Regions from separate parts of the Brevibacillus sp. RS1.1 genome, predicted to be linked through region 1. Evidence: riboswitches for the same ligand, from Rfam matches in the RefSeq annotation. Region 1 holds a riboswitch; each other region holds the start of a gene.

Region 1 (4,936 bases):
TCTCGTCCGACCATCAATCTTGCCAAATCATCTGCATTTGTCTCATTCCGCGAAACCGTTCTCGTCACTTTGCCCCCGCGCAGTACCGTAATACGATCGGCTACCTCCATGACTTCCTGCAACTTATGTGTAATCAAAATGACGCTCTTGCCGCTCTTTGCCAAGTTTCGAATCGTTTGCAGCAGGTCGCGTACCTCCAGCGGGGCAAGGACAGCAGTCGGCTCGTCCAACACGATAATATCCGCTCCCTGATACAGGACCTTCAGAATTTCGACCCGTTGCTGTTCCCCAATCGAGCAACTCGCTACCATCGCCTGCGGATGAATCGGAATGCGATACTGCTCACTCAGCGCCCGCACCTTGTCCTCTGCGTCCTTTCTTTTGAAAAAGCCTGCTTTCTTCGGCTCATATCCGATCACGATATTTTCAGTCACACTGAATTCTCCGAAGAGCATAAAGTGCTGGTGAACCATCCCGATTCCATTTCGAATCGCGTCCTCTGGTCCGCGAAAAACAACTGGCTTGCCGTTTAACACGATCTCTCCCGACGTCGGCTGCTCCATCCCGTACAGCATCCGCATCAGTGTCGTTTTGCCCGCTCCATTTTCCCCGACAATCGCATGGACCTCTCCTGCTGCCAGTGAGAACGACACCTTGTCGTTGGCGGTAAAATCTCCGTACTTCTTGGTCATGCCCCTCATTTCCAAGCGATCGGTCATTCCCACTCCCTCATTTCTGTACGTCCTTTTATGAAAATGGAAGACCGACTACACAGCCGTAGTCGGTCACATCCATCACTGTGCACAAGCTATAAATAAACGTTCAGTACCGAGAACCTTTTTAAAACTGGTCTGGTACTTTGCGGCTACCCGCTACAATCTCATCGCTGATCGCTTTCACTTTATCCACCACTTCTTGTCCAATAAAAGCATTCAGCGGCGTCTTGCTTTCGTGTGTGACATAGGTTACACCAACACCTTTTTCCTTCAAGCCGTATGCCACAACACCTGGTTTAAACGTTCCTTCTACAAAGGTCTTCACGGTTTCATAAGCTGCCGCGTCAGTTCCTTTCAATTGGGACAGAACAATATGCTCTGGATCAATCGTGGTACGGTCAACGTCCTGACCTGCTGTGAAGAAGCCTTTTTCCTTCGCTGCTTCGAAAACGCCGAGGTCGCCTACTGCTGCTGCACCGTTAATGAAATCAGCGCCTTTGGAAGCTTGGAGCAAAGCCAATTCCTTCGCTTTTGCCGGGTCAGTGAAGCTTCCTACATAGTTGACCATCAGCTCTGCTTTTGGATTTGTCGCTTTCAAGCCCTCTCCGAAGCCAACCGTCCATTTTTTCAACTGCGGAATATCAAGAGCGACAACCATACCTACTTTGTTCGTTTTCGTTGCCAGACCTGCTGCTGCTCCCACCAAGTAAGCCGCTTCCTGCTCACGGAAGGTAACACTGCGAACGTTTGGCAAATCCACTACGGTATCAATAATCGCAAAATTACGGTCAGGATTTTCGGTAGCCACTTTTTTCAATGCATCCTCTGATGTAAAGGAAGAAGTGATGATCAAATCATAATTTTCTGCAACAGCCACACGCAGATTTTCTTCAATCGCTCCATGGTCTGTAGATTCGATCGTTTTTACTTCTGCGCCCAGCTCTTGTGCGGCTTTCTTTGCACCCTCGTCCATTTGTTGGAAGAATGGATTCACACCGATTTTCTCAGGCAAAATCAAAGCAATTCGCTTTTTGGCCGGGCCCTCTTGTCCTGCTGCTTGTCCTCCTGGCTGATCTGCCGGTGCGCTTGTGCCAGTCGAGCACCCTGTTGCCAATACTGCGAATGTCGTTAATGCCAGCAATAACTTCTTCATGATGTATCTCTCCCTATCCGAACTTTACGTTTTTCTTTATCCTATTAGGTAATGTACGGCTTTTTACCTATTTTTTCAATACTATTTACGAATATTCTCTTATAAAATTAATTTATCGTTCGTTTATTCCTCCTCTTCTTTTACAAATACAACAAAAAAACTCTCCCCGGAGGAAGAGTTTGCGTACGAAGCCGTTCTCTTCCTCATCTGTCAAAACCATGGTACAGGTTTTGCAGGAATTGGCACCTTTCTGTTCATGCATAGACATGATCAGTGGTTGCCGGGCATCATCGGGCCAGTCCCTCCGCCGCTCTTGATAAGGTAGGTGAATATATTTAGTTACAATGGAATTCATTCTAGCAGAACGGTTCGAAAATGCAATTCTTTTTTCTCAATTCCAAACACTTCTACAAGTAAATAAAAGTTTAAAAAGTCGTCTTTTCAGCACCTAGAAATTGGCGAGAAGCGCAACCTCTAATTTACGTGAAAGGTTTGCTGGAGGCGATGCGACAACGTATTTAGCTCACCCAGCTCTTCCGTAATCTCACGCACTTTTTGATGCTGGTTTTCTGCTGTCGCAAACAACTCTTCTAAGTTGGCTACCGATTCCTCGGTTACCGCTGTAATGGTCGACATCTCGATGGCAACCTCGCCGGAACGCACTTTTACCCGGTCCATGCTGGAGCTTACTTGATCAGCTGCTTCTAGGAAGGCCATCATTCCGGCACGCACTGCTTCAATGGAGGCCACTGTTTTTACGGCCAGCTCTTGGCCTTTTGCAACAGATACTTCCCCACTGCTCATATGCTGCACCGCATTCTCACTTTCCTGGTGGAGCGACTTGAGAATGTCAGTAATTTCCTGTGTGGCTGTCGCGCTTTGTTCTGCCAGCTTACGTACCTCATCCGCTACCACAGCAAATCCCCGTCCATGCTCGCCTGCACGCGCCGATTCAATCGCCGCATTCAGTGCCAACAGATTCGTTTGTGTCGCGATCTGATTAATAGCGCCGACAATTTCCTCTACGCGATTCGCCTGTCGATTGAGCTGGTGAATCGTAGAGGCTGCTACATTGACTGCCTGCACAATTTGCTCCATCTGTGAGGACAGATCGTTCATCATCTGAACGCTTTCTGTCAAACGACGGTTGTTTTGTTGCGATTCTGTTTTCATTGCGTTGGTCTGCGATGTGACTGCCTCGATTTCCTGATCGATGGATTGAACCTCTTCTTCGATCTTCACCGTAGAATTCGCCTGCGATTCCATACCGACGGCGACTTCCTTGAAGGCTACCATCATTTCATCTGTATTGCGCTTCGTACCTTCCGCATGCTCATGCACATGATCGCTTGTACGATCTAGCTGCTCCGTCATTTCCTGGATGTTCAAAAGCATTTCTCCCAGACGGCGCTCCTTCTCTTCCGCTTCCTGCCTTGCGTCGTGCGCTTTTTGCAGAGAGGCTTGTCCGGCGAGACAGAGATACGTTACGGCTCCCATCATCATGAGAATCGTGACAATACGCATAAGCAAATTGAGCTCCGAAAAATCTCCATCGAAGATCTGGTAGGTTCCTGTGTAGAACCCAATAACCGTGACAATGATTTGGGTAATTCCCGCTGTTACGACCAGCTTCCAATCCAAATACGCTGCTAAAAAGCCCATGACGATAAAAGCGAGGAAGGTGATCTCCTGGTAATCGGTAAAGTGATCGAATGAAATCGCATAAAACATGAGTCCAATTGCCACCAGGTAACGAATTACAAGACTATCCTTGCGAATGAAATAATACGGCGAAACAATTAAAGTGACCAGCAATCCCAAGGACGTCACTTTCCAGAAGTTCACATCCACTTGGTAGGCAATGAGCCCCGCCATCCACAAATGATTCCATAGGATAAAAATCATAAAACCTTCTTTGTCAGTTAAGGTATTGCGAATCAATTGAATCATAATTGCCCCCCTTTTGCTTTTTACTTATGTATCGGATTCTTTCCCCATTATATAGCCAAACCTTTGGCAAATTTGTGAAAAAAGTGAGAACAGCCAAAAACAATTTCGAATAGGCTATTACACAACTCTCGCGTACAGGAGGTAAACGGAGAAAAGTGGAACTTAATCAATTGCCAGCTACCGTGCTGACACGGACGATTAGCCGTCCGAACACCACGATTTACTATCCGCAATTGGCGGGATTAGCCAACCAGCAAGCGGAAAAAGATATCAACCGGGCGATTTATCAAACGGTTCAAGGCTTAATTCACGAGCAACAACGGGTCCAGGTACCGGGAAATACAGAAATGCAAGGAAGCTACGAAATCAAGACAAACGAACGCGGTATTTTCAGTGTTGTGTTGAGCAACTACGCCTATACACCGCAAATGGCTCACGGCATGACCTTCCTCGGTTCGATCACCGCTGATATCCAAACAGGCAAGCTGTATACACTGCGGGAATTATTCAAGCCAGGAAGCGATTACGTCAAGGTGATTTCCGAAAACATCAAGCGTCAAATCAAAGAAAGAAACATCCCCACACTTAATGGCTTTACTTCGATTAAGCCCGATCAAGATTATTACATCGCCGACAAAGCACTGGTTATCTACTTCCAGTTGTACGAAATTACGCCCTACTACGTCGGTTTCCCCATGTTCCCCATTTCGGTCTATGAACTTGAGCCAATCATCAATGAAAAAGGTCCACTGAGCATCTTGTCCGCGGATTAAATGCACTGTACCGCCATTTTTACCCCCAGGCGCAAGTATCTTTTCTCATGACAGTCGCCTGGGTGTATTTGTGGCAAAAGAGAAAGCACCACATGGGTGCTTTTTCTACTTTCTCTACTAATTAATAGTAAGCTTGTACGGATTATTTTTATCAAAATCAGATGCACTGTGTCCGTATACCTTGATATATACCTGATCACCAAGACCTATCTGGAGACCCAGAACATCGGATCCACCTGGTCCAAAATCATTGGGTTTATATGTCTCATGCACTTTTCCGTTTGCAGAAATATAGATCAAATCAAAATCATAGTTTTGGTTCTGTGGAGATTCCAATAGTACAC
Region 2 (4,936 bases), on a different contig from region 1:
CTCGCCCAACTAGCAACACGTGTGAAAAGGGTGCACAGCGCCACGGCTGTGGTCTTGGGCAAATATGCGGTAGTCGGTATTACTGTGGATCCGAATCTGGATCGCCCAGAAGTTGGCGTCATTAAGTATACAGTTGCGGAAGCTCTGAAAGAAGACCCTCAAGGAGCGAATGCTGTCGTTACTGCAGACCCTGCCATCGTCCAGCGTTTACGGGAAATGAGAGATGATATTCGTCGTGGCCATCCGATTGCCGGAATTACCGAAGAGTTGGCGGATATGGTAGGTCGGATCATTCCCCAACTGCCACGCAGTGTGCAGCCTCGTGAAGAAACCCCTTCCCAAGTAAAAGAAAAGCGCATGCACAAAGAGCCACAAGGACAAAACAAAATCAACGCAAATCGTACTGGAACACCTTAAAGAAAAAGAGGTATCCCCCGGATTTAAGCCCGGGAGAATACCTCTTTTTCTTTATAGGCTGGTGCTTCAGATGGCAAATGATCCAGTGCTTGATTCAAATCTGCCACCAAGTCATCGAAATCCTCTAAACCAGCTGACAATCTGATCAAACCGTCTGTGATTCCCCTTGCAGCTCTTTCTTCAGCGGGCATCGCTGCATGTGACATCGTAGCTGGATACGAGAGAATCGTTTCCACTGCCCCGAGGCTGACTGCCACAATCGGCAATTTCACGCGATCAAACAGCGCTTTTGCACGCTCGCGGCTCCCTACATCAAAGGAAAGAACAGCCCCATGACCAGTCGCTTGTTGTGTTTGAATCAGGTGACCGGGATTATCCGCCAGTCCCGTATAGTAAACGCGACTTACTTGTGGATGCGTAGACAACCAATCAGCCAAGCTCGCGGCTGTCTTCGTGCTCACATCCAGTCGGGCTTTCAATGTTTTGAGCCCTCGCATCACGAGCCAGCAGTCCTGCACACCCAAAATCGCTCCCATGCCATTCTGGATAAAGTAGAGCTGCTCCCCTAACCCAGCTTCTCTGGTCACGGCCAGACCAGCCACGACGTCGCTATGCCCTCCGATAAACTTTGTTGCACTATGAATGACCACATCGGCGCCAAGTTCCAATGGTCGCTGGTAATACGGGGTAAGGAACGTATTATCGACAATGACGAGCAAGCCCCGCTCCTTCGCAATACGAGAAACCGCTGCAATATCTGTCACCTTTAAGGTGGGATTGGAGGGGGTCTCCAGGTAAACCCCTTTCGTTGCCGGTGTAATGGCCGCACGAACGGCTTCTGTCTCTGTCGCATCCACGAACGTTACAGAGATGCCCATTCTCGACAATACCTTGGTCAAAAACCGAAACGTGCCACCGTATACATCTTCCGCTACTACAACATGATCTCCGGCAGAAAACAGCATGAACACGCTGGAAATGGCAGCCATGCCAGATGAGAACGCGAAACCGCGTGCGCCTCCCTCCAGAGACGCAATGGCTTCTTCCAAAGCCTGCCTGGTCGGATTGCCTGATCTGGCATAATCGAATGCACCTGGCTGATCGATATCAGCCTGATGAAACGTAGAAGCTTGATAAATCGGAACCGACGACGCACCTGTGAACGGGTCAATGCAAGTGGAACCGTGGAGGATCTTGGTGGCAAAATTCATCGTACACTCCCCCCTACGACCAAACTAGCATTCAAGGCCTGAAACAAATCGGCTACGACATCATCTGGATGCTCGATGCCAACCGACAGCCGCAACAATCGATCACAAACACCGACATGCTCTCTGACTTCTTGCGGGATATCCGCGTGAGTCTGCGTCGCCGGATACGTACACAATGACTCAACACCACCCAGGCTTTCAGCAAAGGACACGATTTGCAGATTTTGCAGGAACAATCCCACCTGCTCCACATCGCGTACGCGGAACGATACCATCCCACTATGCCCTGTCGCTTGATTCACCTGGATCTCATGTCCCGGATGCTCTGGCAGACCCGGATAAAATACCTCCGCTACTGCCGGATGCTCACGCAGCTTTTCCGCTACAATCAAGGCATTGGATTGATGGCGCTCCATCCGCAATGCCAATGTTTTCATCCCGCGAATGAGAAGCCAGCAATCTTGAGGTCCGAGTACAGCACCGATTGAATTGTGCAAAAACCGGATTTTTTCCGACAACTCTTCTCCTTTTGTTACGATGAGTCCAGCCAACACATCGTTGTGTCCTGCCAAATACTTGGTCGCACTATGTAAGACGATATCTGCACCAAGCTCTAGTGGGCGTTGACAATACGGGGTTAAGAATGTGTTGTCTACAATCGTCAGGAGACTGTGCTGCTTCGCCAATTGTGCTACTGCTCGAATATCGGTAATCTGCATGAGCGGATTGGTTGGTGTCTCGACGAAAATAGCCTTTGTATCTGGGCGAATCGCATTTTTCAGTGCACCAATGTCACGCAAATCCACGTACGAAAACGTCAGACCGTAACGAGAGAGCACTTGCTCGAACAATCGATAGGTTCCCCCGTACAGATCGAGCGAAACAATCAGATGATCTCCTTGGGAAAACAAACCCATGACGGTATGAACAGCAGCCATTCCCGAGGCGCAAGCGAATCCTGCATCTCCTGATTCCGCTATAGCGATGGTCTCCTCCAAAATGGCGCGAGTAGGATTAGCTGTGCGCGTATAGTCATAGCCAGTGCTCTGGCCCAAGGCAGGATGACGATAAGCCGTTGCATAGTAAACAGGAAAGCTCACCGCCCCTGTTTTTTCGTCTTTGCCTACTCCCGCCTGAATCAACTTTGTTTCCAATTTCATGTCTGTTTCTCTCCCTCCAATAGTGTACGAGGGCATCAAAAAAGCCCTCTTTCCTCTGAAAGAAGGCTTTGTTTACGTCACCGTAAGCAAATCCTTCTCATCTTTCAGAGTTTGATAACTCTGCAGGAATTAGCACCATTATCTCCCTGTTAAAATACAGGTGATTGGTTGCCGGGCATCATCGGGCCAGTCCCTCCGCCGCTCTGGATAAGAAGATTGCTATTCAATTCGATTGACCCTAATACTAATGGATCGGCAGGATTCTTGTCAACAATTTATTTCCACCCGTTAATTTGCATCTTTCAGGGCGGTCATCACTTGATTGTCCAGCTTCGCTGCTGCGTTTTTGTCATACGTCTTTTCATATTGTGGTTCTGCGGAAATACGGGAACCGTAAAACATAATATCACGAACAGCCTCAATTTTGATCTCTACCATGGCCAGCTTGAGCGGAACACCTTCCAGGCGGTCTGTTTTAACGACAGCACGACCATTAATGGCGAAAGACGAGCCGGCACCGATCAAGTGCAGGACAACCTGCGGTTCCTTCGCAATATTAGCCAAAATACGTGAGCGATTATCCACGGCAAAACGAATCGTATCGGCGCTGACAGCAAACGTCCAGGACAAGGAACTGAGCGATGGTGCTCCTGACTCATGGTCTACTGTGCCCAAGGTAACAAAACGCTCTTTTTGCAAGAGCTTGAATAAATCTTCGGAAAGAGTTTGGGAAACAGTTTCAGCCATTTCAAAGCCTCCTATCAAACGTTTAGTACGTTCATTTTACCCTTCGCATAGCTGATAGGCAAACGTTTCCTCTCCACCTTGATTCTCGTTATCTTTTTCCCTAGACTGGTAGGTAACGATACCGAATGATGGAAGGGGATGGACAGCTTGTCGCCTACAGATCGCCTCATGCAGCAAATTGACCAAGTACTTGAAGAGCTTCAGGAAGTTCGGAAGGTAAATGAGCGGATGCACAAAATTGCGATGTTCTTAGAAGATATCCGACTAGCAGATGTGATCCAAAATTACACAGCCCCGCGCAAGCTGCTCTGGATCAATTTCCTCGCAGGTCTTGCCCGGGGTCTGGGATTGACGATTGGTACTGCTATCGTTTTGGCTTTCCTCGGCTCCCTCTTGACGCAATTTCTTTCGATCCCCATTTTGGGGGATTACATCAGACAATTGGTGGAGTACGTCGAGACTTACAAGCAACGGCCTTAATGATAGAGACTAGTCTCTGTCCTCGTCATGATCGTCATCATCGTGATCTTCATTCCATTCCTTACCGTGCTTTTTCCAATAGCCATACGCATTGCCGTTGGGATGCTTATCTTTATGCTTCCCTTTTTCTTTTTTCTTTTTGTCATCATCATCGTCTTCATCGCCATCTGTAGGCTTCACAGGCTCGACAATGACCTTTGTGCTGAGTGCAACGTCAGCTTTCTTAATCAGCTTATCGTCTTCATACAATGCGAATTGAATCGATTTGGCACTAAAGGAATGATTCTTGTAAGACAACGTCAAAGAGAACTCGCCTTTGTCATTCGGTTTGATCTCTTTTTTCTTCCCGTCAGGAGCGATCACAACCAGCTCAGCATCGTCCTTTTTGTTCCAGCCGCTTACTGTCCCCTTCACCTGGATGGACTTGGCGGCAGGATTGTTTACAGCAGTCGCCTTGATGACATATGTGGTCGCTTGATCCTTATCAGGAGCGTTAACGATTTCTACCTGAACGGATTCGGAATCAACCTTCTTGCCATCCTCGTAAACCTCGATCAAGGCTTTTTGATCTTTTGCGGCTTGTACATCCTTTACTGAAACCGTAAAGCTGCCTACACCATCCCATAGCTTCTTCACGTTTGCGTCTTTTTTCACGCCATTATAGGTGACAGTTACTTTGTCTGCCCCCTGCTTGACAATTCCTTTTACTTTTAATTCCTTTTTCTTCGCATCCAATACAGACATGGTATGGATGATCATTTCCTGATCTTCTTCTGCTTTTGGAACGATCTTTACCTGTTCGCTATCGACCAGCTTGCTGCCTGCATAGGCGCTTACGGTTACATACGGCTCATAGGATGCATCCGGAGCTTCAAAGCTGACCGTAAAAGAATGCTCGTTGGTCGGAACGACTTCAATGAT
Region 3 (4,936 bases), on a different contig from region 1:
CCAGCCTCCCTATGCAAAATGGGGCAGGCTCGCGATGCAGGAAACGATGAGGCGATATCCAAACGCTCAAATTGTGGACTACCTGCATGTCGGACGAAAACAAAAAACGCCCACCACGTCAGAAGAGACGTTTAAGCTCTTGCTTCAAGAAAGCAATCGCAGGTGGGCGTTACTCGTTCATATTGAATTCGTGAATCAAACAGAAGAGGTCGTAAACATCTTCTATGAGGAGACCCGCTAGTCAGCGAGCTGTACCATCTCTTTCATCATGACTTCCAGTTCCATGTTAGCTGCCATCCCGTACGCACGACGCATGTTTCCCTCTCCATCCACAAGGAACATGCGAGCCGTGTGGGAATAAGAACCATCTGGCTGCTTAATGACCATCAGACCAAAATCCTTCGTTACTTTCTCTACAGCCTGAGCGTCCCCACGCAGGAACTTCCAGCCACTCTGATCTGCCTTGAACTTGGCTGCATACTCCTGCAAGACTTCCGGTGTATCGTTATCAGGGTCAAAGGAAATGGAAACAAACTCCACTTTGTCTCCGAACAGTCCCTTTTCCTTCAACTGATCTTGCAGCTTGGCCATGTTAAACGTAGTCGCCGGACAAATATCCGGGCACTTGGTAAACATAAACTCTACCAGTCGTACCTTGCCAGCACTTGAATGAAATGTATAGGTTGTTCCGTCACTGTTGTCTAAGGTGAAGTCTGCAATCGGCTTCAATACCTCGATCTTCTCTTTTGTCATATAATTATAACCAAATACTCCGACGATAGCTAAAATGATAATACCAGCTAACACAGGAAACCAATGTTTCTTCATTGCAGATTCCTGCTGCAATTGTGCTCCTTCACTCATCGGTTGCTTCCTCCCTGCTTGTCCCATGTGTGATGCCTCCTGATTACACACGGGAGGCATTCACACTGTTTCTATCTCGTTTATTGTTCCACTTCACCTGGCCATGCGAGCATGCCGCCAACCATATTCGCCACGTCATACCCTTGTGCACTCAAATACTCTGTAGCTGTATTGCTTCTGGCACCACTGCGGCAAACCATCACAATCGGAATGTTCTTATCCAGCTCATCGATACGATGTGGCAAAAAGCCAAGTGGGATCAGCTTTGCCTCTTTAATGTGACCTGCATTCCACTCATCCACTTCACGTACATCAATGACTTGCAGTTCCTCTTTGGCTTCCAGCTTTTCCAACAGCTCTTGTGGTGTGATTTCCTTTACTCCATGGCTCATCGCTATTTATCCTCCTATATGTACGATCAGATCAGTTGCAACCACCTCCATGATATCACACGCTTTTTTACTTTTCTAACGCGAGGAGCACTTGGCTTCACCCTGCATTGATGTTCCCTATTTTCTACCATTATCTCCTATTTCGCTACGGCAGTAGCCACACGGGATGTGAACAGCTTGAGACAAAACCGTTACAAATTAATGGCATGAGTAAGCCACCTTCATTCATATATACATAAAAACCTCCCTGATAACTGTATATTCCACATTGACAGCACGGACTTATTTTCATACAATTACGACAACAATTATTTTCATCAAGAGCGGTGGAGGGACAGGCCCTACGAAGCCCGGCAACCAGCAGACTAGCTGCATGGTGCCAATTCCTGCAGAATCCAGTGATTCTGAGAGATGAACACAAGCCCGTGCATGATCGGAGCCTTCTTCTTCTCAGGAGAATGCTCCGTTTTTTTATTCGCTGATTCCCTTATAGTAAAAGGAGAGATGGACATGTCCGATCAACAACAATGGAAGCCAGAAACACTTGCGGTACACGGTGGGCAGGAGGTTGACCCTGTAACAGGCTCACGTGCTGTTCCGATCTATCAGACGACCTCCTATGTTTTCCGCGATACGGAGCATGCAGCCAACCTGTTTGGCCTAAAAGAGTTTGGGAACATCTATACACGCATCATGAATCCCACACAGGATGTATTCGAGAAGCGTGTTGCTCTGCTCGAAGGTGGTGTTGGTGCACTCGCGACCGCATCCGGGCAGGCTGCCATTACATTTGCCATCTTAAATATTGCACATGCGGGTGACGAGATTGTCGCTTCCAGCAGCCTCTACGGCGGTACCTACAACCTGTTCGCCCACACTCTTCCCCGCCTCGGTATCAAGGTTCATTTTGCAGATCAATCCAATCCGGAAAATTTCCGGGCCTATATCAATGAAAAGACAAAAGCCGTGTTTTGCGAGACAATCGGCAACCCGCGTATTGATGTCGCTGATATCGAGGCGATCGCCCATATTGCTCACGAGAATGGTGTGCCCTTGATCGTGGACAACACCTTTGCGACTCCGATTTTGTGCCGTCCTTTTGAGCACGGGGCCGATATCGTCGTGCACTCCACCACCAAATTCATCGGCGGCCACGGAACAGCAATTGGCGGTATCATCGTAGACTCAGGAAAATTCGACTGGAACAACGGAAAATTCCCAGGTCTGACTACTCCAGATCCAAGCTACCATGGCGTCGTCTATACAGAAGCAGTCGGTCCGCTTGCCTATATTATCAAGGCACGTGTCCAGCTCCAGCGCGATATCGGAGCAGCAGTCGCTCCGATCAACTCCTTCTTGTTCCTGCAAGGATTAGAAACTCTGCATCTGCGCATCGAGCGGCATAGCCAGAACGCCTTGGCAGTAGCCCAGTTTCTCGCCAATCATTCTGCGGTAGAGTGGGTGAGTTATCCGGGATTGGAGTCAGACTCCCAGCGTGAATTGGCCCAAAAATATTTGCCAAAAGGTGCTGGCGCGATCCTGACCTTTGGCATTCGCGGTGGCGTTGAGGCAGGAAAAACATTGATCGAGTCAGTGAAGCTGTTCTCCCATCTCGCAAATGTCGGAGACTCCAAATCACTCATCATTCACCCAGCCAGCACAACACATCAGCAGATGACGGAAGAAGAGCAGGCAGCAGCCGGAGTGACCCCGGGGCTTATTCGTCTCTCAGTCGGCACAGAAGCGATCGACGATATCCTCTCTGATCTGGAGCAAGCACTACAGCGTGCGTTGCAATTATCCACGGTCGGCTAACCATATCTTTACAGAAAGAAGAATCACATGATCTCTTTGGATAGAGAGTTGTGATTCTTCTTTTCCTTTTCTCATTTCGTTCGAAAAATATTGAATTTTAAATTCGTATTTTATAAAATACATAATTATGTACAAATTTTGGAAGGATGATCACATGAAGATTTTGAACATTGGCAGTGAACGAACGACCTATCGGGTTGAGCTCTCGTATTCTCCTTTATTCGAAGCTGCCTTGGGAATCGCTGCCGCTACCTACGACCAATTGCATCACACGATGGAGCACCCTCCTACCTACTGGCGTCAACTGTTGGCCGAGCTATCACCTTCTGTACGGCAAGAGGTCGAATATGCGAAGAAGCACAACACGTGGAAGACGCTTTTGCAACTACTTGATCTTTGCCCTTTCGCTGATCTGGATTCCTTTCTCTCGTATGTCAGAGAGCTCTCAATCGAACAGCTCCGATACGAAGCCCTCCCTTACCTCGGTGAAAATAGGCAGGAAGCACGGCGGAAGGCTGCACAAGGAAGCAAGGATGATTGCGCCGCTTTACAGGAAGCGTGCAGCGCACATCTCTTTTTTGAATCGTATATCGAACATATTACTTCCGTTGATGGAGAAGTGCTGCGGAGTCATATTCTCGGATTGATGGAAGGCTGGTATACCACTCACATCAAGCCACATGAGGAAAAAATCGTTCGCATGCTAGAACGGGATTGGTCGCAAAAACAAAGCAAGCTAGGAAAGCTCAACCCTGAAGCCTTTGTGGAGTATGCGACGGGATCGAGCTACCTCCCAGAGCCTGCCGTGACACGCGTACTGCTGATTCCGCAAGCGATCTACCGCCCGTGGACTGTACAGGCCGATGCTGTCGGTACGAAGATTTTTTATTACCCTGTTGCCGACGAAAATTTGCACGATGCTGTAGATCCTTATCAGCCACCCCCATCACTGGTGCAAGCCTTAAAAGCACTCGGAGATGAGCACAGGCTGCGCATGGTCAAAATGCTCGCGGAAAAAGACCTGAGCCTGCAAGAGATAACCGATCAACTCTCAATGGCGAAATCGACAGTACACCATCACCTATCCATGCTGCGGTCTGCCCATCTCGTTGAAACAGCAGGCTCCCGTTACAGACTCCGCCGTCATACGCTGGACAAGCTTCCCCTGTTATGGGATGAATTCCTGGACAGGAGCACCCCATGAGCCAAACCGCTGTACAAGCCTCTGTCTGGCAGCAGCGTTCTTATCGTTGGATTGTTTTCGGTCAGCTCATTTCAGAACTAGGCGCCTCACTCGGTACCCTCGCCAATAGCTGGTTAATCTATCAGGCAACAGGCTCACAAGGTGCGGTCGGACAGATGTGGCTGCTGTATTTCGTGCCGTCGCTCACCATTCAGCTGGTAGCCGGACCGTACATCGACCGATTCGACAAGAAGCGTGTCATGCTTTTTTCTCAATGGATGCGAGCGGCTGCCTTTTGTTTGTCCTTTGCGGTCATTACTTCCGGGACAGAATCGCTCTGGCCGCTGTATTTTACAGCCTTAATCAACGGTCTCGTTCAACCGCTGTATGTGCCAGCCAGCCAGTCGCTCCTCCCTGCTCTGGTCAAAAGAGAGCAGCTCCTCCAAGCCAATGCCTATTTGGATAGTGTCCTGCGCATTGCCTTGATTACAGGTCCGCCTTTGGCTGGGATTCTCGTGGCGAGTATCGGCGGTGAGTCCGTACTCGCATTGGTCGCGATCAGCTATGCGCTCAGCGGTTTCTTTCTGGTTCTTTGTCCACTCGCCCCAGCGGATACCGCCAACAAGAAGCAATCGTGGTACGTCATGTTTAAGGCTGGTCTTGCGGTTTTTTGGCAGAAGCC

What was found. Region 1 has a riboswitch for S-adenosylmethionine ahead of HP570_RS15545 (BMP family lipoprotein). Riboswitches for the same ligand answer to the same signal wherever they lie in the genome.
Region 2: another riboswitch for S-adenosylmethionine. It lies ahead of HP570_RS04150 (aminotransferase class I/II-fold pyridoxal phosphate-dependent enzyme); the one in region 1 lies ahead of HP570_RS15545 (BMP family lipoprotein).
Region 3: another riboswitch for S-adenosylmethionine. It lies ahead of HP570_RS23415 (homocysteine synthase); the one in region 1 lies ahead of HP570_RS15545 (BMP family lipoprotein).

The regions. Positions count from the first base shown of each region.
Region 1 covers NZ_JABSVA010000004.1:263,241-268,176, forward strand. Annotated here, with positions in the region: gene HP570_RS15540 (ABC transporter ATP-binding protein) at 1-719, opposite strand, end outside; gene HP570_RS15545 (BMP family lipoprotein) at 841-1,869, opposite strand; SAM riboswitch class I at 2,070-2,192, opposite strand; gene HP570_RS15550 (methyl-accepting chemotaxis protein) at 2,344-3,819, opposite strand; gene HP570_RS15555 (DUF3298 and DUF4163 domain-containing protein) at 3,975-4,592, shown strand; gene HP570_RS15560 (hypothetical protein) at 4,710-4,936, opposite strand, start outside.
Region 2 covers NZ_JABSVA010000001.1:897,438-902,373, forward strand. Annotated here, with positions in the region: gene HP570_RS04140 (YhcN/YlaJ family sporulation lipoprotein) at 1-417, shown strand, start outside; gene HP570_RS04145 (trans-sulfuration enzyme family protein) at 441-1,628, opposite strand; gene HP570_RS04150 (aminotransferase class I/II-fold pyridoxal phosphate-dependent enzyme) at 1,625-2,788, opposite strand; SAM riboswitch class I at 2,883-3,002, opposite strand; gene HP570_RS04155 (pyridoxamine 5'-phosphate oxidase family protein) at 3,077-3,535, opposite strand; gene HP570_RS04160 (DUF5665 domain-containing protein) at 3,674-4,015, shown strand; gene HP570_RS04165 (hypothetical protein) at 4,025-4,936, opposite strand, start outside.
Region 3 covers NZ_JABSVA010000009.1:75,747-80,682, forward strand. Annotated here, with positions in the region: gene HP570_RS23400 (YqzG/YhdC family protein) at 1-241, shown strand, start outside; gene HP570_RS23405 (SCO family protein) at 238-891, opposite strand; gene HP570_RS23410 (rhodanese-like domain-containing protein) at 945-1,256, opposite strand; SAM riboswitch class I at 1,568-1,674, shown strand; gene HP570_RS23415 (homocysteine synthase) at 1,767-3,071, shown strand; gene HP570_RS23420 (ArsR/SmtB family transcription factor) at 3,226-4,275, shown strand; gene HP570_RS23425 (MFS transporter) at 4,272-4,936, shown strand, end outside.